Regions from separate parts of the Arthrobacter sp. MYb224 genome, predicted to be linked through region 1. Evidence: predicted binding sites of a transcription regulator. Region 1 holds the regulator's gene; the other holds the start of a gene.
The links. Region 1 encodes Rex, which represses fermentation and respiration genes when NADH is low (regulators of the CRP and FNR family bind a similar motif). Its sites were predicted from a motif close to CTTGTGAANNNNTTCACAAG; they were not measured.
Positions count from the first base shown of each region.

Region 1 (14,671 bases):
CCGGGTCTCCACATGCGCGGTGAAATCCAGGGGCTGGCCGAAGTGCGTCTTCGATTCGCGGTCGAAGACGATGTCGAATTTGTCCAGCTTCACCGAATAGGCGGTGAGATTCTCCGGGTTGAAGCTGGTGCCCGGGGTGAAGGAATCATAGGAAACCAGCGAGTTCACGAAGGTCTCCCCCTCCACGATGACGCGCTGCCCGGCGTAGCCGAAGGCTCCGCCGATGGCCACCGAAACGAGCACACCGATCAGCGAGATGTGGAAGGTCAGATTGCCGATTTCCCGGGTGTAGCCGCGTTCGGCCGCTACCGAACGACCGGTTGCATCGGAGCGACGCTCAACACGGTAACCGCGCTTGCGCAGCACCTTGTAGGCATCATCGATGACTTCATCATCGCTAGGAGTATCCGCTTCATCTTCAACCAGCGAAAGTGAGGTGTACTGCGGCAACCGATCGAGTCGGGCGGGAGTGCGTGGCGGCGGGGTGCGCAGTGCCTGCGCGTGCTTCTTCACCCGGGGAATGATGCAACCCACCAGCGAAACGAAGAGCAGAATATAAATCGCGGAGAACCATGCGGAGGAATACACATCGAAGAGCTGGAACCGGTCAAGCCAGGGGCCGGTTGCCGGGTTCTGCTCGAGATACTCATTGACCGTCTCGGGGTTCATCGACCGCTGCGGGAAGATCGATCCCGGAACCGCAGCGACCGCGAGCAGCAGCAGCAAGAACAGGGCGGTTGGCATCGAGGTCAGTTGCGTCCAGATCCACCGCAGCGAACCAAGGAAACCCAGGGCAGGTGCGTCGCCTCGGTCTTTGCCGGTTCGTTTATTTTTCGCCATTAGATCGGCAACCTCACTTCATTGGCAAACCAGTTTTGTAATTCAGCGACCCAGGTTCCCCAGAGCCCGGAGATCATGACCAGTCCGAGCAGGATCAGCATTCCCCCACCCAGACGCATAATCAGCAGCTGATGCTTGCGGAAGAATGCCAGCGCCTGCATGCCGCGCTGCAATCCGAGGGCGATCAGGATGAACGGAAAACCCAATCCAAGGCAATAGAACACCGTCAACAGCGTTCCGCGGGCAACGTTCGCATCGGTGCCAGTGGACATGATCAGCACCGCGCTGAGCGTAGGCCCGATGCACGGGGCCCAGCCCAAACCGAAGGTCAGCCCCAGCACCGGCGCTCCCCAGAGCCCTGCCGGTGGTTTCCGATGAATTTTTCGGTCCCGTTGCATCCAGGAAATTCCGCCCATGAAGACGATGCCCATAAGCACCACGACCAGGCCCAAGGCCTGGGTTACCCAGGCGCCGTTGAACTTCAGCCACGCGGTGGCCTGGCTGAACAGCACGCCGGCCGCGATAAAGACTACCGAGAATCCGAGGACAAACAGCAGCACGCCCAGCAGGACCCGACCGCGGCGGTGCTCGCGCAGATCGGCGCCGGTCAGCCCGGTGACATAACCGAGATATCCCGGGACCAAGGGCAGAACGCACGGTGAGAGGAAGGAAACCAGTCCCGCAAGCATGGCCACCGGGGCGGCCAGCAGCAGCGACCCGTCGAGCGCAATGTCGGCGAAGGGATTCGAAGAGATCAACGGGAGGCTCACAACTCTTCGGTGAGCGCGGTGTCGATCAGGGACTTCAACGTCCCCTTTTCGATAGCACCTATGACGCGGGCGCGAACCCGTCCCTCGCGGTCCAGAACCAGCGTGGAGGGAACCGCCTGCAGTGGTACGTATTTGGTCATCGCCAATTGGATCTGGCCATCGGTGTCTTGCACGGATTCATAAGGGATTTCGAAGCTGCGCTCGAAGGCCAGCGAGGCTTCGGCCTCATCGCGGACGTTGACTCCGATGAATGGAACGTCCTCGCCAAAGTCCTCGGAGAGTTCTTTCAGGTGCGGTGCCTCGATTCGGCACGGTGCGCACGCGGCGTACCAGAAGTTCAGCACCACCGGCTTACCGCGCAGGGCCGCCAGATCGATGGGCGTGCCCTGATAGGTCTCGGAGGTCAGTTCGATTGGCTCGCTGCGCTTCGCGGGCAGATATTCCTGCACCGCGCCGTCGCCGGCGATGTAGTTTTTGTTATCTCCGGAGCGCGCCTGCTTGGCTAGCGGATCCTCGGTGACCGAGCATGCGGCCAGCGGCACAGCCGCCGCGGCAACCAGCATCGAGCGCAGCATGGTGCGACGATTCAGGAAGCGAGGATTCTGCGAGGATTCATTCATTTGGCTTAGGCTCCAGGGATGTTCGCCGCGCCCGCCAGCAGGTCTGGGCTCGGTTCGGTGTAATTCACGGAGCGAAGTTCGTCTCCGTCAAACTCAAAACTCGTTATTGAGCTCAGCGTGCATTCGCGCTGGCGTGGGTCATGCCAGAGCGGCTTGCCTTCACCGGCGCGCCGGGTCACCCAGATAGGCAGCTGGTGGCTGACGATAATGATCTCGGCGCCGTCGCCGTGTTCGGCCACCGCCGCCTGGCGCTGGTCGTCCATGGCCTGTCGCATGCGAGCGACCTGCGCGGCGTACGGTTCGCCCCATGAGGGTTTCAGCGGATTGCGCAGCAGCGGCCAGTACCGCGGATTCTTCAGGAGGGACTTGATCTGTGCCAGACCTTCAAAGCTGTTGCCTGCCTCGATCACCCGGTCATCGGTGATGATGGGCAGGCCCAAAGCCTGGGCCGCGGGCTGTGCGGTCTGCTGCGCTCGAAGCAGCGGGGAGGCAACCAGACGGACTACTCGGGCGCCTTCGGCCTGACGCTTGGCGAAGTACTCTCCGGCTCGATCCGCCATCTGGAAACCCAGCTCGGAAAGGCCATACCCCGGGATCCGGCCATACAAAACGCGGTTCGGGTTGAAAACTTCCCCATGGCGCAACAAATGAACGGTTGAAACTGGCATGGTTACAGTCTCTCAAACAATCAACCTAAAAGATGAAAATTGTGGCCACGATCAAGTATTCACAGCCTCTGCATGGGATTCCCATATCAAAAAACCATCCTTTCGGAGGGGCACATCACAAACGCCACGGACTAGGCTAGTAGTTAGAGTTACTCACCGTTTAGCAGCAATCAAAGGACGATCATGAGCACCAACGATCCGAACCAGCCAGGCCAGCCATATGACCCGTTAGCCGGGTCCGGGAGTTCGAACCCGAACCCCTACGGCGAAAATCCCTACGGTGGGCAGCCGACCCCTTACGGTCAGCCGGCAGCGCAGCAGCTTCCGCAGTTCCAGCAGCAAGGTGGCTACGCTCCGGTCCAGCCGCCTGCCGAGCGTCCCAAGACCTTGCAGATGGCGTTTATTTTCATCATGCTTGCCGGGGTGCTCAGCGCCGCAGCCAGCTGGCTGATCAACAGCACCAACCTCTTCGGCAATATGGTGCGCTCGCAGTGGACGATGTTCGAAGATCAGATGCGCATGCAGATGGAGTCTTCCAACGACGCCGCGATGAATGCAGAGATCGAACGCATGATAGAAAACCCCGACACTTTCCTGTCGCAGATCACTTCCACCATGACCACCTTCACCGTGGTGGGCATGTTCATCACGCTCATCGCCTACTTCTTGGTCGGCTACTTCGTCGGTCGAGGGGTCCGCGCGATGCGGATCATCGCCACGATCCTGGCGGCCATCTCCGTCGTTGGCATGCTGATCAGCCTGCCGATGTTCAGCATGTACGCCAACGCGGCTGATGCCACGATGATCAATGTGGTTTATGCCCTTGGATTCATTGCTGGCGTCGTCGGCGTGGTCTTCGCCTGGTTGCCGGCTTCCTCGCAGTACATCGCCCAGCGCAGCCAGGCGCGCCGGGCTGGCTACCGCTAAACCGTTTCGGGTCCTCAGACCCAGCGCTGAAATTGGCGTAGGCCGTGGCTCATTTGAGCCACGGCCTACGCCTTTAGATTTTAACTGCCCGGTTGCCGCCTAGCGTTGTACCGCGTGGTAGGCCAGGATCTGCAGCTCGGTGGACAGGTCCACGCGGCGGACGATCATGCCCGCCGGAATGCGCAGCGGCTGTGGCGCGAAGCTGAGCACCGACTTCACCCCATGCGCCGCAAGCGCGTCGATCAGCCCCTGGGCCGCGACTCCGGGAACCGCTAGGACCGCGATATTGATCTGCTCCCGCGCAATCACCTCGCCGAGCTCACCGACCGGTTCCACGATAAAATCGCCGACCTCGCTGCCGACCAGGGATACGTCCGCATCGAGGATGGCGCGCACCTGGAAACCTCGGCTGGCAAAACCTGCGTAGCCGCTCAGCGCACGTCCGAGGTTACCGGCGCCGAGGATGGCCACACGCCAGTCCTGGTTCAGGCCCAAGGTCCGGTTGATGTGTTCGGCCAGCTCGGTCACCACATATCCGACGCCACGAGTTCCATAGGAACCAAGCAAGGAGAGGTCCTTGCGGAGGATCGCCGGGTTCACTCCGGCTTCCTTGGCCAGCACACCCGAGCTGGTGCGTTCCACGCCCTGGGCTTCGAACGCATTGAGCGCCCGCAAATACTGGGTCAGGCGCGTCAGCGTCGCTTCGGGCAATACCCGCGGTTCAAGTTCAGCCATGCGCCGCTGCTCTGCTTTTCGAACGGGCCGGTAAATGCATCAAGGGGCCTCTCATGCCATTAGCTGCCCAACAGGCGTTCAAGCCGTTTGGCATCAATGGTCCAGAAGTCCCGGACCTGACCATCAACGAGGAGTACTGGCACCTCTTCGTGGTGGCGTGCCAGCAGTTCGGGATGCTCGTCGATGTCTATTTCGGAGAACTCCATGTTCATCCGTTCGGTGACGTCGTTGACTGTCGCCCTGGCGGCCTCGCACAAATGGCATCCTTGGCGCACCAGTAACTGGATCTCATGCATTTTACTCACCTGTCCATAATCTCACGAGCCGCAACCAGCGTCTAAGTCGGCAATGAAATAAACTGGATCAAATGCAGTCTTCAGAGCACCTCACCAGCCAGAACACGTCGGCGCCACGCGACGTCGTTGCCGCCTTCTTCGACGTGGACAACACCATGGTCCGTGGTGCCTCCCTCTATCTGCTGGCCAGGAAGATGCATCAGCGTCGTTTCTTCCGGCTACGCGAAATTCTCTGGTTTGCCCTCAAGCAGCTGCGCTTTGCCGCCCGCGGCGAGCATCTGGGCGACATCCATCAGATTCGCGACCGTGCGCTGCTGATGGCCAAGGGCATTTCGGTCGCCGAGATGGCGCAGATTGGCCAGGAAATCTATGACGAGTACATTGAGCCTAAGTTATGGAAAGGCACGGTCTCCATCGCCCATCAGCATCGCGCAGTGGGCCGAGAAGTTTGGCTGGTCACCGCGACCCCGCTAGAAGTAGCGAACGTCATATCCGAACGCTTGGAACTCACCGGTGCCTTGGGGACCGTGGTTGAAAATGTGGATGGTAAATACACCGGCGCGCTGGCCACCCCGATCTTGCATGCGGCCGAAAAAGCTCAGGCCGTTCGTACGCTGGCTAAGGAACGTGGAATCAAGCTTTCCAAGTCCTGGGCATACTCGGACTCCTACAACGATGTGCCGTTGCTTGAGGCGGTGGGACATCCTGTTGCGATCAACCCGGACGCGCGGCTGAGGGCCTACGCCAAGCGTCGCGGATGGCAGGTCTACGACTTCCGCACCGGACAGCGTGCGGCGCGGATCAGCCTGCGTCTGGCCGGTGTGCTGGGCGCGGTGTGGGCGGCGAAGCGTTCACTGCCAAGCCGCCGCGGGAAATAGCTGGGGAAAAAGCAATCGCCACCGTCAAGGTCAAGCCTTGATACGGTGGCGATAATTGCCAAGAGGCAAATGCTGCTTGAAGCAGATTTACTTCTTATTACGACGCTGGTGACGAGTTTTACGAAGCAATTTACGGTGCTTCTTCTTCGACATACGCTTACGGCGCTTCTTGATAACAGAGCCCATAGTGGTTCCTCACAAACTAAATAAATATGTCAACCAAAATGTAGGCTTAAGAACAAGCATAAGCTACAAGGTTGACCGGACGTTAAACGTTCCTTAATAGATTACCCGCTTTTCGGCCATGCTCTGACCATCGCGCGGCTATCGACCGAGGGAACCTGTTCCACGCTGCGGGTCAATCGCCGCAGCTTGCAGGTAGGCTTCCACTGCGTTTTCCGGAACGCGATAGGAGCGACCGAATTGAACAGCAGGCAAGTCGCCTGCATGAATCAGGCGATAAACCGTCATTTTAGAAACACGCATCATCTCGGCCACTTCAGCGACCGTCATGAAACGGGCTCCTGCAAAATTCTGTTTATCCGCCATAGGGGAATTTCTCCTGACGCTGATCTCTGATTCGTCGTTTATATTGCTCGCGTGAACAAATACGACTTGGGATCAACATCGGCAATCATATTCACGTTCGCTCGATCCCAGTCTAGTCGCACTTACGTAACTTTTGCATCACGGAACACACCTGAACCACATTTAGATCTCAAAAAAGAGCTTTTAAAAGCTGCTGGCCGCCGTTCCGAGGCCGGAAACGGCGTCGAAACAGCGGCCAAGAGGTCGCTTGAGGGTCGAGGGACTAGATCAAGCCCTGAGCCAGCATTGCGTCGGCAACCTTGACGAAGCCGGCGATATTGGCGCCGGCAACGTAGTTGCCCGGCACCCCGTATTCGTCGGCGGTGGTTGCGCAACGCTCGTGAATGCCTACCATGATCTCGGTCAGGCGAAGCTCGGTGTGCTCGAAGGTCCACGAGTCGCGGCTAGCGTTCTGCTGCATTTCCAGCGCAGAAGTAGCCACGCCACCGGCGTTGGCGGCCTTGCCCGGACCGAAGAGGATGCCAGCATCCTGGAATACCGAGGTCGCCTCGGCGGTGGTTGGCATATTGGCGCCTTCGGCCACGGCGATAGTTCCCGCGGCAACCATCTTCTTCGCCGAGGCTGCTCCAAGTTCGTTCTGCGTGGCACACGGCAGGGCTACCGCGCCCTGCACGTCCCAGACGTTTCCGTCGGCCACGTAGGAAACCTTCTTGCTCCCCCGGCGCTCGGCGTATTCGCTGATACGTCCGCGCTCTACTTCCTTGATCTGGCGCAGCAGATCAAGATCGATGCCATTTTCGTCGACGATGAATCCGCTGGAATCCGAGGCGGTAATCACCTTCGCGCCCAGATCCTGAGCCTTCTCGATGGCATGCAGCGCCACGTTTCCGGACCCCGAAACGACCACGCGCTGGCCGTCGAAGCTCATCCCGCGGGTCTTGAGCATCTCTTCGGTAAAGATCACCGCGCCGTAGCCGGTGGCTTCCGGGCGTACCAATGAGCCGCCCCAGCTCAGCCCCTTGCCGGTCAGCACGCCAGACTCGTAGCGATTGGTGATTCGCTTGTACTGGCCGAAGAGGTAACCGATCTCACGGCCACCGACACCAATGTCACCGGCTGGAACGTCGGTGTATTCGCCGATATGACGGTAGAGCTCGGTCATGAACGACTGGCAGAAGCGCATCACCTCGCCGTCGGTCTTCCCGCGCGGGTCAAAGTCCGAGCCGCCCTTGCCACCACCAATTGGCATGCCGGTCAGGGAGTTCTTGAAGATCTGTTCGAAGCCAAGGAACTTGACGATGCCCAGATAAACCGAAGGATGGAAACGCAGTCCGCCCTTGTATGGGCCCAGCGCGGAGTTGAACTCGACACGGAAACCGCGGTTGATCTGCACACGACCCTGGTCATCTACCCAAGGCACGCGGAAAATGATCTGGCGCTCTGGCTCGCACAGGCGCTGAAGAATAGCAGCCTCTGCATACTCTGGGTGCTTCTGTGACACCGCTTCGAGGCTCTCGAAGACTTCGGTCACGGCCTGGTGGAATTCTGCCTCACCGGGATTACGGCGGAAGACTTCGTCGCGAATACTCGCTAGTTGCTTGTCCAAGTTTTTCTCCTCATCACTTGGGGCAGGCCTCAGGGGCGCGCAAAAGCCCACCGGCCCGGCAACTCTGCCCCACGCAAGAGAATGCCATGCCTGACATTCTCAATGAAAATTCTTTGTTACATACAGCGCTCGCCTGCGTAACTTAAATATCACCGACCGCAATGCCCGAATCCGCTTTTAGTCAGGTCAGATAGCTAACGTCGACGGCCGAAGCGTGGGAAGCGCTCCAATATTTCTTGCGCTCGTCCCGTGACTTGTTCGAGCCCCCGCCCTACACTGCGTCCGAGCTGATGAGCTGCGGCTGGAAGTGCGTTGGCGTCCTGCGGATCTTGAATCAGGTCCAGGTCCACCGGCATCAGCTCCGCCGCCGGCTCCTCGGCCGGCAAAAACTCTACGCACCAGGAGACCAGGGTGTCGATCGCTTCGCACTGCACACTGTAGATGCGGCGTTGGCCTTGGGCTGTCATGCTGACCAGGTCCGCTTCACGCAGAACCTTCAGGTGCTTGGAGACGGTCGGTTGAGAAATATCCAACTGAACCACCAAGGCACCAACCGCCATCGGCTCGAGCTTTAACGCCTCGATGATCTTGCGTCGGGTTGGTTCTGCCAATGCAGAAAATACGTCGTCAATAGCCACAGACATTACCCTATCGGCAGATGGCCTTACAGGAACGAATTTTTTGCCCCTGTTGAGGGTCGAGATTGATCACAGGAAAGCGAACGCCTTAGTCAAACCACGGGTCCAGCCCATAGAGCGGGAAAACTTCCTTACGCGTGGCGATAATCGTACGGTCCACCGGATCGGCCGGATCATAACCGACCTCCCAGTTCCGCCACCACAATTGGGCGTCATCCCCCATCAGATAGGGCACCGCCCGGCCGTAGGTTTCCAGCACATGGCGCCGGAAGCCCTCCGGAACGTAGGTACGCAAGGCAATGGGCTTGCCGGCGGCGATCGCCGTCAGGTGGGTCCACGTGCGCGGCACGACGGCGGTGACGTTGTAGCCGCCGCCTCCGGTAGCCAGCCAGCGGCCCTGGCAAACCTCGTCCGCCAGCTGGGAGATATCCAGAGCCACCTGGCGCTGGGCGTCCACCGATAGCTTCAGATTGGTCATGTCGTCATCGCGATGGGCATCGCAGCCGTGCTGGGACACGATGACCTCCGGATTGAAGGCGCGCACCAGCTGCGGAACCACCGCGTGGAAGGCGCGCATCCACGCGGCGTCCCCGGTCATCGCGGGCAAGGCGATATTCACCGCGCTGCCCTCGGCCTGCGGGCCTCCGGTCTCGTTGGCGAACCCGGTGCCGGGAAAGAGCGAAAGCCCCGACTCATGGATGGAAATCGTCAAGACCCGGTCATCGTCCCAGAAGATCGATTCGGTACCGTCACCGTGGTGGGCATCGACGTCGATATAGCAAACACGTTTCGCACCGCGCTCCAGCATGCGGTGAATGGCTGCGGCGGCGTCGTTGAAGATGCAGAAGCCGCTGGCCTTGTTGCGCTTGGCATGATGCATCCCGCCGGCGAAGTTCACCGCGCGCACGGTTGATTCATCCATGATCGCCTCCGCGGCGATCACCGAACCGCCCACGATGCGCGCGGCCGCCTCATACATCCCGGCGAAGACCGGGTCGTCTTCGGTTCCCAAACCAAAGTCGACCGCGATCTGCGTGGGGTCGGCGCTGACCTGCTTCACCTGGTCCAGGTAGCCCTGGTCGTGAACGGTCCGCAGCACGGCGTCGCTGGCGACCTCGGGGGCCGAGATGCTCACCGTCGGAGCATCATAAACTTCAAGCTGCCTGCTGAGCCGATGGGTCAGCTCAAGCCGGGCGGGGTGCATCGGATGGTAGTCGCTGAACTTGTACTTCAAGTACTGTTCATCCCAGAGCACCAGGGTGGGTTGCGGCGCATGTCGAGGTTCTAACACCTTTGTAGGCTACCCGATTGTGATCCTTGTAACCCATTTATGGCCGTCCGGGACATTTTGCACGTGTTTCGCGGGGCTAAGACGAGCGCAATTGGTTGCGAACGCGTAAATTACAAGGAGAACCCTCCGTCCCAACGAAATGGCGAATTAAGGCGATGAGCACCCAGAGCGAACCGCGCGACAAGGCGCGGGTAGCTGAATTACGCGAAAAGCGGCGCAAACAGTGGTTGGCGTTGCGCGTGCGGATCGCCGACTTCACGGTCCGCTCCCCCGCCCGCTTGGCCCTAGGCGCCTTCCTCGTGGCCATCGCGATTTTCACTTCCCTGCTGGCAGCCCCGTTCTCCTCGGCTTCCGGGGAAGCGACCGCATTGCACGACGCGCTGTTCACCGCCGTCTCGGCGGTCTGCGTCACCGGCCTGACCACGGTCTCCACCGCGGTCCACTGGTCCTTCGCCGGGCAGCTGATCATGATCATCGGCGCCTTCATGGGCGGGCTGGGAATCCTGACCCTGGCCTCGATCCTCTCCCTGGCGGTCTCGCGCAAGCTCGGCGTGCGCGGCAAGCTGATGGCGCAGAATTCCATGAACACCACCGGGGCCTCCGCCCTGGGCGAGGTCGGCTCGCTGCTGCGCATCGTGATCCTGACCGCGGTCAGCCTGCAGGCGTTGATTGCGCTGCTCCTGGTCCCGCGCTTCGCGGTGCTCGGCGAAAACCTGCCTTCGGCCATCTGGCACGGCGTGTTCTACGCGGTCTCCTCCTTCAACAACGCCGGCTTCACCCCGCACTCCGACGGGCTGGTGCCCTACGGAACGGACCTGTGGATCCTCGGCCCGCTGATGTTCGGGGTGTTCCTGGGTTCCCTGGGCTTCCCCGTGATCATGGTGCTGCTCGTCCACCGGTTCAATGCGAAGAAATGGAATCTGCACACCAAGCTCACCCTGATGGTGACCCTGATCCTGCTGGTCGCCGGCGCCCTGCTGTGGCTCGTGGTCGAATGGAACAACCCGCGCACCATTGGGACCATGGATTCCGGCGACAAGCTCGTCCACGGCCTGTTCGCCTCGGTGATGACCCGTTCTGGCGGATTCAACCTCGTGGACCAAAACGACATGAGCCAGGTATCGGTGCTCATCACCGATGCGCTGATGTTCGCCGGCGGCGGTTCGGCCTCCACGGCCGGCGGCATCAAGGTCACCACGATCGCCGTGATGTTCCTTGCGATCATGGCCGAGGTGCGCGGCGAGCGCGATGCGAAGGCTTTCGGCCGGCGCATCCCGGAAGGCACCATGCGCGTGGCGGTGTCGGTGGTCGCCCTCGGCGCCACCTTGGTGATGGTGTCCACCGGCTTGCTGCTGGCCATCGACCAGGAGGTCGGTTTCTCCCGCGCATTGTTCGAATCGATCTCCGCATTCGGTACCGTAGGACTGAGCATGGGAGTCTCCGCAGAGATGCCTCCCGCAGGTAAATACGTACTGAGCGCCCTGATGTTCGCCGGACGTATCGGAAGCATCACCTTGGCCAGCGCCTTGACCATGCGTCATCGCGATACGCTGTATAGCCTCCCCGAAGAAAGGCCGATCATTGGCTGAGAAAAGTATGGAGCACAACGCACCGGTGCTCGTCATCGGACTGGGACGCTTCGGCGCCTCAGTGGCCGAAACCCTGGTCAAGCAGGGCCGCGAGGTGCTCGCCATCGAACGCAGCCCGGAATTGGTCCAGCAGTGGGCCAGCACGCTGACCCATGTGGTGGCGGCCGACGCCACCAATATCGATGCGCTGCGCCAGCTGGGCGCCCAGGAGTTCAGCTCCGCGGTGGTCGGGGTGGGCACCTCGATCGAGTCCTCGGTGCTGATTACCGTGAATCTGGTGGATCTGGGGATCGAGCACCTCTGGGTGAAGGCGATTACGCCTTCCCACGGCAAGATCCTCACCCGCATCGGCGCGAACCATGTGATTTATCCGGAGGCCGATGCCGGGGTTCGCGCGGCCCACCTGGTCGGTGGACGCATGCTGGACTTCATCGAGTTCGATGATGGCTTCGCGATTGTGAAGATGTACCCGCCAAAGGAAACCCAGGGCTTCACCCTGGCCGAATCGCAGGTGCGTTCCAAATACGGGATCACCATCGTCGGGGTGAAAACCCCGGGCGAGGACTTCACCTACGCGGTGCCGGACACGATGGTCACGAGGCGTGACATATTGATCGTCTCCGGGCACGTGGACCTGCTCGAACGCTTCGCCGCCCGCCCCTAAACGGGCGTTAAGACGGCTATGGCGCCGGTCCCCCAGTTCGGGGTGCCGGCGCCATAGAACTTTTAATCGCTGGATTAGCCGAGTTCTGCGCTGAGCTGCGCGGCACGCGCGGCGGCGGCCTTGGCCCCGGCTTCGATAATCGCTGGAATCCCCTGCGCATCGAAGGTCAGAATCGCTTGCTCGGTGGTGCCCTTGGGGCTCGTAACCGCACGACGCATATCTGCCGGGTTGGCCTGCGGGTCAGCGAGCATCTTGCCGGCCCCGGCCACGGTGGCACGGGCCAGATCCATGGCGAGCTTCTCGTCGAGCCCCATGGCGATACCGGCGTTGGTCATCGCTTCGGCCAGGTAGAAGCCATAGGCCGGGCCGGAGCCCGAGATCGCCCCGAGCGCGTTTTGCTGCGACTCGTCGATCACGTGGACCTCCCCGGAACCGGCAAAGAGCTCGGCGACAAGGTTGATTTGCGTCTCGCTCACCGCCTGGCCTGCGCTCAAGCCGACGACTCCGGAACCAACCATCAGCGGCGTGTTCGGCATGGAACGGATCACCGGCTGTCCGTCGCGCAGCTGCCCCTGCATGGTGGCGAGGGTAATCGCCGCGGCCACCGAGACCACCACGGTCTGCGCAGGCAAGGCTTCGGAAATCTCGGCGCAGAGCGCGGTAATCCCTACCGGCTTAACCCCGAGGAAAACGATGTCCGCTTCGGCGGCGGCCTTCGAATTCGCTTCGGGATCTTCGTCGCCGATCAGCACGTTGATGCCCAGTTCGCGCAGTTGCGCGGCACGGTTGTCGCTGCGCAGGGTTGCGGTAATTTTCTTCGGGTCATGTCCGGCGCCCAAGATACCGCGCAGGATCGCTCCGTTCATTGAGCCCGTGCCCAAAAATGCGAGTCGGAGATTATTCGTAGCTTCGCTCATACAGTTATTTTGTCACCCGTTCAGAGTCTTGATTAATTGACAGATGCTGGCGTGCAAATTCGAGCGTCTGGCCCAGCCATTCTTCTTTTTGCCCCGCCTGCTTGGCCTTGCGCGTTGATACTTCCACCGCGACCACGCCATCCCACTGGGAATCGCGCAAGAAATTCAGCGATTCAACGACCGGCTGCGTACCCAATCCGGGCACCAAATGCTCATCCTTGCCGTTATCCAACCCATCACACAGGTGGACGTGGGTCAACCTGTCCCCCAGGTCCTCAAACGCTTGGCGAGAGTTCATAGTTGCAATGGCCGCATGGGAAAAGTCCCAAGTGACATGGCGATAGTCCTCGGGGACCGGGTTCCAATGCGGCAGATACATCTTGGAGGATTCACGTCCGCGGCTGCGCCACGGGTACATGTTTTCAACCGCGATTTTCATGCCCGTGGAGTCGGTCAGCCGGCGTACGCCCTCGACGAATCCTTCGGCATAGTTCCCCTGCCAACGAAACGGCGGGTGCGCAACAACCACGCTGGCTCCTACCGCTTTCGCCAGGATCACCGATCGCTCGATTTTTGCCCACGCCGAACCCCAGACCTGCTGGGTAAGCAGCAGGGTTGGCGCGTGTATCGCCATAATAGGCAATTGGTATTTGTCCATCAGGGCCATCAGCGCGGTGGCTGACTGACTGGCCTGGTTGCCGGTCACCAACACCTCAAGCCCGTCGTAGCCCACGTCCTTGGCTATCGCGAAGGCGTCATGTACGGTCAGCGGATAGACCGAGGCACTGGATAGTGTCACCGGTACCCGAGGTACACGCTGCTGGTCTTCCATATCCGACCCCTCCTCGTCGCGCCGCTGCATAGCGGCGCCTTTTCCAGTGAAGCGCTAGGCCGTAGGTTCGCCGAGACTTAAGGTCTTCAACGAGCCCAAGGCAACCTCTCCTACCCCCACGCTACTACTGAGCGGTGTCGAAGAGTCAAACATCACGTGATCAAAACGTCGCAGCATGAGACCTTCGCGTAACGCCCAAGGGCAGATGCGGACACTTTTGAGTTTTAATGCGCTCATCGCCTCATGAGCAACGATCGCACCGGCGAGCAGCTGCGGGGCGCGGATTTCCGAAACGCCCGGCAGTTCGGCGCGTTCGTCCCAGCTCATCGCGGTCAGCCGGTTGGTCCAGAGTTTCAGCGAATCGCGGTGCAGCACGCGTTTGACGTATGGCCCCTCCCCGCTGGGGGCGGATCCGGTGATCCGCGACAGCGACCGGAAGGTTTTCGAGGTGGCCGTGGCCAGCGTGGGCTTGCCGTATTGGCGCAGTTCGGTGGTCGGGTCGGTGAGCACATCACGCACGTAGTTGCGCAGCTCCCGGACTTCCTTGATCGAAGGCAAATCGTTGGGCAGCCATTCGCGGGTCAGCCTGCCGGCGCCCAGCGGCACGGAGAAGGCGACCTGGGGGAATTCGTCGGTGCCCACCGCAAGTTCGAGCGAACCACCGCCCATATCCAGGTTGAGGATCGATTCGGACGACCAGCCGAACCAGCGGCGCACCGAGTAGAAGGTCATTCCGGCTTCTTCTTCGCCGGAAAGCTCCATCAGGCTCACACCGGTTTCCCGGCTCACCCGTTCGAGCACCGCTACGCCATTGGAGGATTCCCGAATGGCAGAGGTGCAAAATCCCATGA
Region 1 is NZ_PCPU01000003.1:372,016-386,686, forward strand. Features, by position in the region: gene CQ017_RS07765 (cytochrome c biogenesis protein ResB) at 1-840, opposite strand, end outside; gene CQ017_RS07770 (cytochrome c biogenesis CcdA family protein) at 840-1,610, opposite strand; gene CQ017_RS07775 (TlpA disulfide reductase family protein) at 1,607-2,230, opposite strand; gene CQ017_RS07780 (histidine phosphatase family protein) at 2,236-2,898, opposite strand; gene CQ017_RS07785 (DUF4199 domain-containing protein) at 3,082-3,825, shown strand; gene CQ017_RS07790 (redox-sensing transcriptional repressor Rex) at 3,925-4,596, opposite strand; gene CQ017_RS07795 (glutaredoxin family protein) at 4,620-4,856, opposite strand; gene CQ017_RS07800 (HAD family phosphatase) at 4,928-5,734, shown strand; gene CQ017_RS07805 (30S ribosomal protein bS22) at 5,822-5,920, opposite strand; gene CQ017_RS07810 (helix-turn-helix domain-containing protein) at 6,059-6,283, opposite strand; gene gdhA (NADP-specific glutamate dehydrogenase) at 6,546-7,889, opposite strand; gene CQ017_RS07820 (helix-turn-helix transcriptional regulator) at 8,084-8,533, opposite strand; gene CQ017_RS07825 (acetoin utilization protein AcuC) at 8,616-9,731, opposite strand; gene CQ017_RS07830 (TrkH family potassium uptake protein) at 9,974-11,407, shown strand; gene CQ017_RS07835 (TrkA family potassium uptake protein) at 11,415-12,071, shown strand; gene proC (pyrroline-5-carboxylate reductase) at 12,146-12,988, opposite strand; gene CQ017_RS07845 (sugar phosphate isomerase/epimerase) at 12,993-13,850, opposite strand; gene CQ017_RS07850 (Ppx/GppA phosphatase family protein) at 13,875-14,671, opposite strand, start outside.

Region 2 (14,671 bases), on a different contig from region 1:
TCGGCGAGGTCGAGGTTGGCCTGATGTTCGCCGCCTACATCGCGCTGGACAGCTTCGGCACCGCCACCAACGTGACCGGCGACGGCGCCATCGCGTTGATCATGCACAAGCTCACCCGCGGCAAGCTCGGCGCGCAGGCACAGGATCCTGCCGATGAGCAGGTCGAGGTCATCGCGGGCAGCGGCAAAGAGTCGCACACCTTGGCCGAGTAGCTTTTCGCTGCACCAAAAAGCACCTGGGACCAACGCGTATGCGTTGGTCCCAGGTGCTTTAAGCGTTCAACGGTTGTGCTTGTCGCGGTGGGGCCGCAGAAGTTAAAGGAACGTCGCTACGGGCTGGGGATGAGGACATTGTCGTCAATCCTGATCCATCCTTCGGATTCCAGCGCCCGCGTGTCAGAGTCATCCCTGACGAGGGAAGCCGCCCTGTTGCTGGGTGGAGCCGACGCGGTCACTATCACGTCGGTTGCTCCCAGCGAACCACAGCCGGAAAACCAATGGGGATCTGCGTCTGGGGGAACAACGATGATGCATCCGATCGAGGAATCAGCTGACCTCGCAGCGAAATAGCGTACCTGTTCGTGGGTAGTCAGGAGCCTTGAACTTTCCCGGTCAATGGTGTCTCCCAAATCAATCGCTGCGGGAAGTGCATCCTCGGAAGCGAATTGTTCCTCCAGTGCCTGAAGTCCGCTATGCCCGGAGCACGCGGTGAGGGCCAGTACCCCACCGATGCCAATGACTGCTGCAGAAATCGTACGCATACGCATTCTCGAACCTTCCGGGTGGACGTTAACGAAAGGCTACCTCAGTAAAAGGATTCAGGTCCCGCGGCTAACATTCGTTGCTCAGCTTTCATACGCAGATTGGGCAAGCAGGGCGGTAGGTTTGGAGCATGACACCGATTCGCAGAGCCGTGTACGGAATTTCGGTAGGTACGCTCGCAGCATTTTTGACTGGATGCACAGTTGACAGCCTGATCTGGGGAAACGATGGGGCCGAGGTGATTCGAACGACCGAGCAGCTTGTGAGCGATTTGGCATCGGGCGAAACATCAGGCACTGTCTGCGAGGATTCCGTTGCGGATCTCGGTGCGCCCAGCGATTGGTCGGGGCTTTCCGCTGGCGAGCCGGAGGAGTTCTTCGCGGGGCATTGGGTTGATCAAGTGGCGCTCGACCCTCAGTGGAGCATCAATCTAGAGGGTCTTCCCGAAGGAGCAGTGCCCGGCACCGACTATCCGGGAGACGTCTTTTATCGCGAAACCGACGATGGGTTATGCGTGATCGACGTGTCTTGGTCGACGCTAATTTCCGTAAACTGAGCAGCTAGGCAGCTGCGCGGAAGCTCGTCTACCGTCCGGTGTCCCGGCCACTGAAGGTGGTTGGTCTCAAATGCCGCTTCGGCTGCCTGCTAGCGAAACGCCTTCAGGGGCCAGATCGGGCAGTCCACTGGTTGCCATAACTTGCCGGCGCTTGTTCGAAAAGCAGGTTAAATGCCGGTGGCCCGGTGCCTTGGCACAGCAATTGCTATGCCAAGGCACCGGGCCACCGCAGGGGTCTCAGCGGGGGACTAGATCCACATCGCCGGGTCGATATACTCCGCCGGATCCACCGCGGGCTTATGCTCGTCTGGCTTGCGCGGTCGGTTCTGCGCCGGAATTCCGGTGACGATCGAACCTGCCGGTGCGTCCTTGACCACCACCGCGTTCGCGCCAACGGCCGAGTCGGCGCCGATGGTGATCGGGCCCAGGATCTTGGCGCCGGCACCGATGACCACGCGGTCTTCGATGGTCGGGTGGCGTTTGGTCTTGGCCAGCGACCGGCCGCCTAGGGTCACTCCGTGATAAAGCATCACGTCGTCGCCGATCTCGGCGGTTTCGCCGATGACGATTCCCATGCCGTGGTCGATGAAGAAGCGCCGCCCAATCGTGGCACCGGGGTGGATCTCGATGCCGGTGATTGCACGGTTCGCCTGCGAGAGCAGCCTGGCCGGCCAGCGTAGCGAGGGGTTCTGCCACATCTTATGCGCCAGCCGGTGGATCCAGATGGCATGCAATCCTGAATACACGAAGAAGTTCTCGGTATCGCTGCGTGCTGCCGGGTCATGGGAGCGGGCGTTGGCGAGGTCTTCACGTAACCGGGAGAAAAAACTCATATAAACAACCTTAGTGCGTGCTGCATGCTGAGGTGCCGCTGAATTGGGCACATGACAAATCGGCGCAAACCGCACCGCGGACCTATTAAGATCCAACGACGGGTCACGCCGATTTATTCGCGAAGAAAGAAACTATTTCTTAGCCGCGGATGTCATCGAAGAGCAGGGTGGAGATGTAGCGCTCGCCAAAGTCGGGGATCACGGTGACGATCTGCTTGCCGGCGTTCTCTTCGCGGGCCGCGATCTGCAGGGCGCCCCAGACGGCGGCACCGGCGGAAATGCCGCCGAGGATGCCTTCCTTAACGCCCAGGTCACGTGCCACCGAGACCGAATCCTCGATCGAGGCGTCGAGCACCTCGTCATACAGGTCGGTGTCGAGCACCTCGGGGATGAAGTTCGCGCCCAGACCCTGGATCTTGTGCGGGCCTGGCTTGCCGCCGTTGAGGATTGGTGAATCCTTTGGCTCGACCGCAACGATCTTGAGGTTGGGGTTCTTTTCCTTCAGGTAGCGGCCCGCACCAGTGATGGTGCCACCGGTACCGATGCCGGCCACGAGCACATCGATCTTGCCATCGGTATCTGCCCAGATCTCCGGGCCGGTGGTGTCCGCGTGCACCTGTGGGTTCGCGGTGTTCGCGAACTGCTGGGCCCAGATGGCGTTCTCCGAGGTGGCCACGATTTCCTTGGCCTTTTCTACCGCACCGCGCATGCCGTCGGCACCCGGGGTCAGCACGATCTCGGCACCGTAGGCGCGCAGCATCACGCGACGCTCGGTGGACATGGTCTCCGGCATGGTCAGGATGACCTTGTAGCCGCGGGCCGCGCCAACCATGGCCAGTGCGATGCCGGTGTTGCCGCTGGTGCCTTCAACGATGGTGCCGCCTGGCTTCAAGTCGCCAGACTTTTCGGCGGCATCGACGATGGCTACGCCGATGCGGTCCTTGACCGAGTTGGCTGGATTGTAGAACTCCAGCTTCACCGCGACGCTGCCTGGCAGCCCTTCACCTAAGCGGTTGAGCTTCACCAGGGGGGTGTTTCCGATGATCTCGGTGACATTGTTGTAGATCTTGCCCATGTATACGCAATCCTTACGTGACTCGATGCAGGCCGCTGATGCCCGGCGAGGGTGGTTGGAGAACGCCGTGAATACGGCGTTTCGTCCTTAAAGTTTCACTGCTAACCCTAATCGGCTCGCTCGCCGCTTAGCTCTCGTTAAGCCATTGGGCGTAATATTTCCTGACTTTTGCGAGCTTCGGGTCAATAATGACTCGGCAATACCCGACTTCTTGGTTCTCCGAGTAGTAATCTTGGTGCACTTGCTCGGCTGGGTAGAAATCTTTCGACTCCTCGATAGTCGTCACGATCGGGTCCGGGTAGAGTGCCGCGTACTTTTGCATGCTCGCCTCGAAGACCTCGCGCTGGCTTTCATCCAACGGGAACATCGCCGAACGATACTGCGTGCCCACGTCATAGCCTTGGCGGTTGAGCGTCGTCGGGTCGTGCACGGTGAAGAACATGTCCAGGATGACTTCGGCGGGAACCACCTGTGCATCAAAGATGACCGCAACCACCTCGGCGTGGCCGGAGGTGCCGGAACACACCTGCCGGTAATCCGGATTGCTGGTATGTCCGCCCTGGTACCCGGAGAGCACCGCGTGCACGCCACGGGTGCGCTGGTACACGGCGTCGAGGCACCAAAAGCAGCCTCCGGCAAGGACAAAGGTCGTCAGTTCGGTGTCCGCCACGGTCATTCGGGCGGAGAAACGATGGGGCGTGTCTAATCTGAGAATACTCACAGAGTCCATAACGTCGCGGCGTTGCATTATGTTCCTGAGCGGGCTGCACCGCGTAGGGTGGAAGCATGCAGAGCAAGGCTAATACCCCGCAGGATCCGGAGCAGAAGAACCCTGCTTCCCCGTCCGCCAACCTATCTTCCGTGAGCGATGAAGCGGCAGAGAACGTCGAGGCCGACGCGAGAACCGGTGCCACGACCCTGGGCGAAGTGCTTGAGGCCGCGGAAGAGCTGTGGCCGCAGTCGCTGGCCGAAGATTGGGATGCCGTAGGCCTGGTCACCGGCCGCACCACCGCCAAGGTGAAGAAGATCGTCCTGGCGGTGGACCCGACCTTGGAAGTCATCAACGATGCGATTGCACGCGACGCCGATCTGCTGATCACCCACCACCCGCTGTTATTGCGCGGAGTGACCCAGGTGGCGGGCACCAGCTTCAAGGGCGAGGCAATTCACCGGCTGATCGAAACAGGCACCGCCTTGTTGACCGCCCACACCAACGCCGACAATGCGATCGGTGGCGTGAATGACGCCCTCGCCGACGCCTTCGGCCTCACAGACTGCGTGCCGCTGGTCGAAACCAAGGACGGCCTGCCCGAAGAGGGGCTGGGACGAGTTGGCTACCTCGACAAGCCAATGAAGCTCGTGGACTTCGCCGAACGCGTGTATACCGTGCTGCCAGCGGTAGCCGGTGGCGTCCGCGTCGCCGGGGAGCGTCTGGGCATCGTCCGCAAGGTCGCCCTGTGCGGCGGGGCCGGAGATTCCCTCTTCGACGCGGTGCGCGCGCACAAGGCCGATGTCTACGTCACCGCGGATTTGCGCCACCACCCGGCCAGCGAAGCCCGTGAATCTGCCGATGGGGGACACCCTTTCCTCATCGATGTGTCGCATTTTGCCTCCGAATGGGTCTGGCTTTCGGCCGGGGCCCGGGCGCTGCAGAACGTCTTGCAGGATCTGGGCCATGAGGTGGAGATCGAGGTGTCGCAGATAAACTCCGACCCTTGGGACTTCGTGCTCACCCCGTAGCGATGCTGCATCATCTCGAACTCTGGGTGGCCGACCTGCGTGCCAGCACCAGCTCATTGGGCTGGCTGTTGCTGCGCCTGGGATTCGACGTCGAGTCCACGTGGGCCAGCGGCGTCAGCTATCGACAGCAGGACTTCTACATCGTGCTCGAATCCGGGCCGGACGTGATCGATGCGCCGCATCAACGGTGCGCCCCGGGAATGAACCATCTCGCGTTCCATGCCGGAAGCCGCGCGCAGGTCGATGAGCTGACCGCCGAGGCGCTCGAGCACGGCTTCTCCCTGCTGTTCCCCGCGGAGCATCCGCACGCCGGGGGAGCCGAGCACTACGCCGCGTACCTGGCGGACGCCGCCGGTTTCGAGATCGAGCTGGTAGCCCAAAGGGATTAAACAGTTTTGGTCGGTAACCCCTGAAAGGTTACCGACCAAAACTATTTCCTGGCGGTCAATTGCCTAGGTTGCGAGCTCTTCGTGCAAGCTGGCTTTCCTACTTGCAGCTCAATGCATCGTAGGAAACTTCCTTGGCGACTTCAGCTGTACCGTGGGTTGCTTTCACGGTGACGCTGCCAGCCTCCAAAGGTGCTTTTCCTGCGTTGAGCGGAGCCGAAGCGGACTTGCCCGGTCCCACATTATTCATCTTCTTGTTTCCGAATTCGCTGGAAACCTGCAGGGTAATCGGCGAATCCTCATTGTTCGTCGCGTTGACGTTAAGCATCGTGTTCTTGCCGATGCATCGGCTCGAAACGCTCAGCTCCACATCGATCGCTTCCTCAACCACGGGAACCTCGACGCCAGCCTCGGTAACCCACTTGGTTCCGGAATCGTTTTTGGTCACGGTGAAGCTGTCATAGACCTCTCCGATGGCCAGATCGGTGGTGGACGATGCGGTCTTTTCAGCCAAATAAGACTTGTAGGTCAAAGTATCCTCGGCGACATCGATCACCTGATAGGTAGTGAAGTCCTCGCCGCGCTTCACCTGCGTGGCATTGTTCTGCGTCCAGACGTTGTCGTTCTCGTCGGCCAAATCGTAGTGCTTAGCGCCAGAGTTCGACACGATGTACACCGGACCATCGGTGACACCAGCGAAATCGGTGACGTTGTCATTGTTGTAGCCACGTGAGTAAACGTGGTCGTGACCCATCTGGACGAGATCGATGTTGTGCTTCTGGAAGACGGGAACCCATTCCTCTCGAAGCACCGGCTCATTGCGGCCCGCCGAAGCCGAATAGACCGGCTGGTGGAAGGTGACAACATTCCACTTGGATTTGCTGTTTTCCAGGATGTGATCCATCCACGCGGCTTGGAACTGCACCCAGAGGGTGGAGATTTTACTTGCCGGGCAGTCGTCCCCGGAGCAGGCGGGCAGGCTATCCGGAGTGAGGAAGCCCGCGTCGCGAGTAGCGTTTACGGTGATGAACCGCACGCCTTGATAATCGGTGAAGTACACGGTTTCTTCGGCGAAAGTGGTCCAGTGCTCAAAGAGTGCGCGGTACTGCGCGGCAGCGGCCGTATCGCCAATGGTGAGCTTGGCAAGCGCGCCAGCGGTTTCCACCGACGGGTTGTTCCGTGGGTATTCAAAGTTGGCTTTCCAGGCGGAGAGTTTGTTATCCCCGGAGTATTCGTGGTTGCCCGGTGCCGCCATCACGTTAGCTGTGGCGGCGGACTGCTCCATGCCCTTAAACCAGTTGTCCCATTCGTTCTCATTGCTGCCGGTGTTGATGAGATCACCGGCGTGAACCGATCCGACGGCGTCGGGGGCGGTCTCCTGGGCTTGAGCGACGACCTTTGGCCACGTGGTGTCGAGGCCGATCTGCGCATCACCGTAATAAATATATTGGAAATCGGTGACCGCGGTGTCTGCCGTGGTGAAGGAGTTCCATTCGCTGGTGTTGGAGCCGTTGGCCACACGGTAGGAGTAGCTCGTTCCAGGCTTGAGATCCTTGAGCTCGGCAGAGAAGTGCGGCAGCGGATTACCGTTAACCGGGTCGATGAATTCTGCAGCTGCGGTGAGCACGTCGTCGCCTGAGGTCTCGCGGAATTCGACAGTTCCGTTCGCGGCGCCGGCGCTGCCGGCCATCCAAGAAACGTACTGGGACCTATCCGGGGTCTCCGTTGGCGTCAGGATGACCCGCGAGATCGTGTCGATATCCTCGGTGACGTTGAGGCTCAGCTCGGGAACGTCCAGATAGATGTCGGAGCTGCCAGCGCGGTCATTATGCAGACTAATCGCGACCGTGTTGACCCCGTCAACAAGTACATCTGCTGGAACTTCGAAGCTGCTCGATACGGGATTACCGTTGCTGGCACCGGCGTATTCTTGATTGCTTTCGCCGGTGAGCCGGTCATCGAGGAATCCTGCCACCTTGGTGCCGTTGATCCACATGACCAAGGCGTCATCGTAAACTACCTCGCCGGTGACGGTCAGGAAATCATCCGCGCCGCCTTCAGGCAATTCGAACTGGGTTCGGAAGAAATATGCCGGGGTAGCGGTGCCGGTTTGTCCGCCGAGGTAATGGTTCAGCAGTGTCTTCGGAGTGTAGGGGCCGACGGCACCCAAAGAACCATGCTTTGCGCCAAAACTGCCCGTCGCGCTTTTCCAGGTGCTATCGTCGAAATCGGTTGCAGTCCAGACATCCAGATTCGGCTGTCCTGCGGCAGGATCGGTGCCATCGTCGAGATATTTCCATTGAGTGCTTTCGGCCGAAACTACCACCGAATATTCCGATTCCGCAGTTGAATCGATGGGTGCTGCTTGCGCTGGGACGAGTGTGCTTCCCAGCAGAGCTATCACTGCTGCGGCCACCGAGCCGCGGCGTAGCCACGGTGTGGCATTCATCATTGGAGACATGTCTACCTTCAGGCTGTGAGCGTGTGGTCCGGCAGAGAATTTCGCCGATGGACCCAGCTAACGCCAAGATAATGTCTCGAAAGAGAACAGCAGGTGAACCTGTGATTCCTAGAATCGAGGCAGGGTGTCGAAACCTCCCCCTGCCAACGATGGTGCTATGCGCGTGGCGATCACCAACTGTGGTCCAAATGCAGCACCAGAGGAGGGCGACCTGTCGCCAGGACGTGTTCTGCGAATGCGGATTTCCAGCGTCTCTGCTTCGAATCCTCGGCAGCCGTTCAGCAGAGGCAATGATTCGGCGGGACATATCGCCCATCCGTGCCCCTAGCGGCGATGGCGATCAAACGGAACGGCTATTTTGCGGTGGTGAACTGGTGATCCGCGGAAAGCAGGATGTTCAGCGCGAGGCCCTTTTTGTCTTCGACCAGGCTCGCTTCCCATTTGGTCTTGGCCAGGGCGAGCAGTTCCTCCGGGTTCTGCGGGGCAACGGGCTGCTCCACCAAGAAGCGCGCGACCTCGCCACGGGTGTGCTTGGCGAAATGCGAAACCACCTTCGGGACGCCATTGCGCAGCTGGAACACATTCACCGCAACGCAATTGCCATTGCTCGGTTTGTACGCGGCGGCGTAGGTGCTGGAGCGTGCATCCACGATCAGCTGCCCGGCGGCGACCTCGTCGAGCACCGGCGTGAGCCGCTTCTTCCACCAGCTGGCCAGCTTGCCCAGCGGTTCGAGCTTCGCCGACATGGACAACCGGTAGGGCGGAATCCGGTCCGCAAAGCGCACGGCACCCCAGAGGGCGGAAACCACAATGATCGATTCGTCGGCGCGCCGCTGCGCGGGCTCATCCAGCGAAGCATAATTCAGGGCTTCGAAGAGCACTCCGGAGTAGATGTCGTGCGCCCGGGCGGAAGGTTCGGTATGCAGATTAATATTGCGGGCTACCTCTTTGGCCAGCGACGCTCCCACGCCAAGAACTTCCATGGCATCTTCGCGAGCCGATACTTCCGCGAGAGCCGACAGGACCTGACCGCGTTCGGCGACGAGCTCCGGGAAGGAGAGGTCTTCGATTTCAAACACAGCGCCTTCGGCGTGGGCGGTCTTGCCTTCGGAAGGCGGCAACAAAATAAGCACGCCTTCCAGCTTATCGGAGATCAACCTCCGTTTCTTTCAGGGGCGCCGGCATCTGGCGAATCCGGGGCATGTGCCAAACGGGAACCGCTGGCTACGCTGGGAGCACAAACCTGCAAGCAGTCACCACAGTGAGGAAAGAGCATGCCCGAATCACCGGAAACCGCAATGCCCGCCAACGCCGAGCGGGACTATGACTTGATCGTGCTCGGGGCCGGACCGGCCGGCGAGAACGTCGCCGACTACGCAACCAAACGCGGATTGCGTGTGGCCATCGTCGAATCCGAACTGGTCGGCGGAGAATGCTCCTACTGGGCGTGCATGCCGTCCAAGGCCCTTTTGCGCAGCGGACACGCGCTGCGTGCGGCACGCCGGCTGCCCGGTGCCCGCGAGGCGATCACCGGCGGCCTCGATGTCGAAGCGGTCCTCGCCCGGCGCGATTCATTCACCAGCAATTGGAGCGACGCAGGTCAGGTCGACTGGCTGGCCTCGGCGGGGATCGAGCTGATCCGCGGCCATGGTTCTCTGGCCGCCCCCGGCCTCGTGCAGGTCGGGGACAGGCAGTACTCGGCTTGTGCCGTCGCCCTGGCCACCGGATCCGTCCCGGTGCTGCCCGCTATACCCGGGTTGGCCGAAGCTAATCCGTGGGGCACCCGGGAAGCGACGGCAACGGCGCAGGTGCCGCCGCGTTTGATCATCATCGGCGGAGGCGTGGCGGGCACCGAGCTTGCCTTCGCCTTCTCCAGCCTCGGCTCCGAGGTCACGATGCTCTCCCGCGGGGCCTTATTGAGCCGCGAAGAGCCTTTCGCCGGTGAGCTGGTCTCGGCGGCCCTGAGCGGCGAAGGCGTGCAGGTGCGCTTTGGCGACACGCCGGTGCGCGTGGCGCGAGACGGGCAAGGAATCGTGAGCGTCCACTTGGAGGACGGCACCCAGCTTCGGGCCGAGGAGCTGCTGGTATCAACCGGCAGGCGGCCGAACACGAAAGGCCTCGGTCTGGAAGCGCTGGGCCTGGACCCGCACGGTGCGTTGAGTGTCGATGACACGATGCGCGTGGCCGGCACCGATTGGCTGTACGCCGTGGGCGACGTCAATTCGCGTTCGCTGCTGACCCATCAAGGGAAATATCAGGGGCGGGCCGCGGCGGAGGCGATCGCCGCGCGGCTGGAGGGCGCACCGGTTTCGGGCGAACCCTGGGCGAAGCATGCCGCGACGGCCGATCATGCGGCGGTGCCGCGCGTGGTTTTCAGCGACCCGGAGGTTGCGGCCGTCGGGCTGACCGAACACGAGGCGCGCGGCAAGGGGCTGGATATCCGGGTGGTCGAGCTGGATCTGGGCGCCGTGGCGGGAGCCAGCCTGCACGCGGACGCTACCGCGGGGCGGGCGAAGCTGGTCGTCGAGCAGACGCGCCAGGTGGTCATCGGTGCGACCTTTGTCGGGCAGGATGTCTCCGAGCTGCTGCATGCGGCAACGATCGCGATCGTCGGTGAGGTGAGCATGAACCGGTTATGGCATGCGGTCCCGGCCTACCCGACCGTGAGCGAAATCTGGCTGCGGCTGCTGGAGGGGTACCACTATCCGGCCATCACTGTGGCCAGCGGCTCATAGCCGATGTCGGCGCGCGCAAATTCGCGGGGCTAGAATGGTTAACGAATGGGATGACTAGGCGATCGCGTGCCGTGCAAACGGGCCGAGGAACGTCCGGGCTCCACAGAACAGGGTGGTGGGTAACGCCCACTCGGGGCAACCCGCAGGCTAGTGCCACAGAAAATAGACCGCCAGGCTACCTGGTAAGGGTGAAACGGTGGTGTAAGAGACCACCAGCGTCCCGGGTGACCGGGACGGCTTGGTAAACCCCACTCGGAGCAAGGTCAGACAGACTGCGTTATGAGGGCTGTTCGCCCCATGCAGTCGGGTGGACCGCTAGAGGCTGTCGGCAACGGCAGTCGTAGATAGATGATCGTCACCGCGCAAGCGGACAGAACCCGGCGTATCGGTCATCCCATTCACCATCCGCTCACCTCGGGTGAGATGATTCACAGGCGTCCAGCCCCGCAACCGGGGCGCACCGTCTAGAATGGATACGTACTTGCGGGGATGATCCTGTTACCCCGCGCCACCGCAAAAGCAATGGTGCTTCTCACGGTGCCAACCGACTTTATGGATCTGTAAGTCGGCTGAATTGGAAGGATTTTCTGTGACCCAGCAGTCTGTCGTTGCCCAGGAAGAATGGAGCGGGCGCGAAGAGCTCGCCGAGGCCATGATTCCGCTGATCGGACGTCTTTACCGCAAGAACAATGTGGTGACCTCCATCTACGGGCGCAAGTTGATCAACCAGTCCGCAATTGACATCATCAAGGCCCACCGCGTCGTGCGCCGGATCGATGGCAAGGAACTGGCCTTGACGACCACCATGCCCCTCCTTGAAACAATTGAGACCTTGAACCTCGGTTCGGTTTCCGTTGACTTGGGGCGCCTGAACAAGAAGTTCATCGAATCTGGTTCGCAGGACCTGAACGCATTCTTGACCGCAGAACTCGGCGACAAGGTCGGCCAGGCCGGCGCTTCGGACGTTGAGCCACAGGACGTAGTCCTCTACGGCTTCGGGCGCATCGGCCGCCTGCTTGCCCGCATTCTCATCGAGCGCGGCGGCTACGGCCTGCGCCTGCGGGCCATCGTGGTGCGCAAGGGCTCGGATGATGACATCATCAAGCGCGCTTCGCTGCTGCGCCGCGACTCGGTGCACGGCCGTTTCGACGGTTCGATCACCGTTGACGAAGCCAGTAGCACCATCCAGGCCAACGGAACGCTGATCAAGGTCATCTACTCGAACGACCCAACCACCGTTGACTACACCGAGTACGGCATCAACAATGCCATCGTGGTGGACAACACCGGTCGTTGGCGCGACGAGGCTGGCCTGTCCCAGCACCTGCAGGCCAAGGGCGTCGCCCGGGTCCTGCTCACCGCACCGGGCAAGGGCGATTTGAAGAACATCGTGCACGGCATCAACGATTCCTGGATTACCGCCGAGGACAAGATCGTCACCGCCGCCTCGTGCACCACCAACGCCATCACCCCGGTGCTGAAGGCCCTGAACGACAAGTTCGGCGTTATCCACGGGCACGTCGAAACCGTTCACTCGTTCACCAACGACCAGAACCTGATCGACAACTTCCACAAGGGCGAGCGCCGCGGCCGTTCGGCGGCCCTGAACATGGTCATCACCGAGACCGGAGCCGCCAAGGCAGTGGCCAAGGCCCTCCCGGAGCTGGAAGGCAAGCTGACCGGCAACGCCATCCGCGTACCGACCCCGGATGTTTCCATGGCGATCCTGAATCTGAACCTGGAGAACGGGACCACCAAGGAGGAGCTGAACGCTTACCTGCGTGAAGCTTCGCTGACCTCCAGCCTGCACCGCCAGATCGACTACATCGATTCCCCTGAGGTCGTTTCCTCGGACTTCGTCGGCTCACGCCGCGCGGGTATCGTTGATGGTTTGGCCACCATCGTTTCGGATAAGAACGCCATCGTTTACGTGTGGTACGACAACGAATTCGGCTACTCCTGCCAGGTTGTCCGCGTGATTGAATCAATCGCAGGCACCCACCCGGTAGCAGTTCCAGCAGTGCAGGCACAGGCAGCTAACGCCTAAGTCGCCAGCGCGCAGCTGCGAAGCCCCGATCCTTCGGTAAGGATCGGGGCTTCGCCCTTTAATGCGGCTGCCGAAGAGAAGTTGCTATTGTTCGGTGCATGCCATCAAGAATCCGGACCGGTGATCGAGTAACCCCTTTACGCGCCGGCGCGCTGCTGGCCGCCGCACTTTTCGCGCTGTGCGCGTGCAGCTCTAGCGAAGGGGCCAGTTCCCTGAGCTTGGGGTGGCTTCAGGAAACGGAAAATAGCGTACGCTAAGGCTGCCTGGTGGGGCGCAAGCGTCTGAATTTGCCGGTGCCTGGTCTGGCGTTGTTGCGCCAGGTGTAGTCGCCGGTGAGGTTGATGTGTTCCCAGCCCAGGGGTGAGAGGTATTGCAGGAGCGCGTCGTCGAATTCCGGATCGTAGCTGCCGACCGCGTTTGTGGCTCGTTCGAGGTAGACAGTGTTCCAGAGTACGATGTCGGCGGTGAGAAGATTGAGTCCGGAGGCGCGGTAACGTTGTTGCTCGAATCCGCGATCCCGAATTTCATCGAGCCGGTTGAAGAACACGGCCCTGGCGAGGGCGTTGCACGCTTCTTCCTTGTTCAGCCCGGCAGTGACCCGCCGGCGTAGTTCGACGCTCTGGAACCAGTCCAGGATAAACAGGGTGCGTTCGATCCGTCCCAGTTCGCGCAGAGCCACGGCCAGGCCGTTTTGGCGTGGTTAGCTGCCAAGCTTGCGCAGCATCGGTGAAGCGGTCACAGTGCCTTGTTTGATGGAGGTGGACAACCGCAGGATCTCGTTCCAATGGGCCCGGATCGCCTGGGTATTGAGTGGGCCACCGATTAGTGACTTGAGTGCATCGTAGGCGGTGTCCGATTTGGGGATGTATAGCTTGGTCTCGCCGAGGTCGCGGATGCCTGGGGCGAAGCGGAATCCGAGCAGGTGCATCAGACCGAACACATGGTCGGTGAACCCGTTCGTATCCGTGTAGTGCTCCTCGATGCGCAGATCCGAATCGTGATGGAGAAGGCCGTCAAGGACATAGGTCGAGTCGCGGACGCCGACGTTGACGACCTTGGCGCTGAAGGGCAAGTACTGGTCCGAGATGTGGGTGTAGAACATCCGCCCCGGCTCTATACCGTATTTGGGAGTCACATGGCCGGTGCTTTGGGCCCTCCCGCCGGCCTTGAAACGCTGGCCGTCCGAGGACGAGGTGGTGCCATCGCCCCAGTACCCCGCGAGGGGTTGGCGGGATTGGGCATTGACCAGTTTGGCCAGTGCGGTGGAGTAGGTTTCGTCCCGGATGTGCCATGCCTGAAGCCAGGACAATTTGACATAGGTGGTTCCGGGGCAGGATTCGGCCATCTTGATCAGCACAAGGTTGATCCCGCCGGCCAGGATTGTTGTCAGCAAGAGCTTCTTATCCTTCGCCGTGTCGCCGGTCTTCAGGTGGGTGAAGTCGCGGGTGAACCCGATCCATTCATCCACCTCCATGAGCATGTCGGTGATCTTCACGCGCGGCAGCTGTCAGCTCGATTAGTGTCTGCGCCGCGTCGGGGACAGCAGCATCGAGCGGGGTGATCTTCAACCCGGAGGCGCTGATGACGGCATCGGGCAGACCGCCGCTCCCGGCCAGGTCGTCAAACCATTGCCAGTTGCTGCTCCAGCAGTGAAAGCCTGTCGTGCAGGTACTGATCGCAATCGGTATCCAACGCCAACGGCAAGGCCCCGGATGCCTTCAGTTCGGTGAACTTCTCTGCCGGAACGAAGTACTCCTCGAATTCCTTGAATTGGCGTGATCCCTGCACCCAGACATCGCCGGAACGCAGAGCGTTCTTCAGCTCCGACAGTGCACATAGCTCGTAGTATCGCCGGTCAATTCCGTCATCGGTGACAACCAGTTTTGCCCAGCGAGGTTTGATGAATCCGGTCGGCGCATCCACCGGCACCTTGCGGGCATTGTCCTAGTTCATGGCCCGCGATACCTCGATGGCCTTGAACACGTTCTTGGCGGCAGGGGCTGCCCTGAGTTTGAGCACGGCCAGGAGTTCGGGGGGTGTAGCGGCGCACCGTTGCATAGCTTTCGCCGATGTGGTG
Region 2 is NZ_PCPU01000001.1:56,602-71,272, forward strand. Features, by position in the region: gene CQ017_RS00300 (dicarboxylate/amino acid:cation symporter) at 1-212, shown strand, start outside; gene CQ017_RS00305 (hypothetical protein) at 329-760, opposite strand; gene CQ017_RS00310 (hypothetical protein) at 892-1,317, shown strand; gene epsC (serine O-acetyltransferase EpsC) at 1,566-2,150, opposite strand; gene cysK (cysteine synthase A) at 2,290-3,225, opposite strand; gene msrA (peptide-methionine (S)-S-oxide reductase MsrA) at 3,353-3,880, opposite strand; gene CQ017_RS00330 (Nif3-like dinuclear metal center hexameric protein) at 4,012-4,965, shown strand; gene CQ017_RS00335 (VOC family protein) at 4,941-5,354, shown strand; gene CQ017_RS00340 (metallophosphoesterase family protein) at 5,452-7,812, opposite strand; gene CQ017_RS00345 (YaaA family protein) at 8,166-8,945, opposite strand; gene CQ017_RS00350 (NAD(P)/FAD-dependent oxidoreductase) at 9,087-10,547, shown strand; RNA gene rnpB (RNase P RNA component class A) at 10,594-10,948, shown strand; gene CQ017_RS00360 (glyceraldehyde-3-phosphate dehydrogenase) at 11,137-12,594, shown strand; partial or broken gene CQ017_RS00365 (Tn3 family transposase) at 12,848-14,671, opposite strand, start outside.
Region 2: the regulator Rex is predicted to act here: its motif matches at 10,963-10,982, upstream of CQ017_RS00360 (glyceraldehyde-3-phosphate dehydrogenase).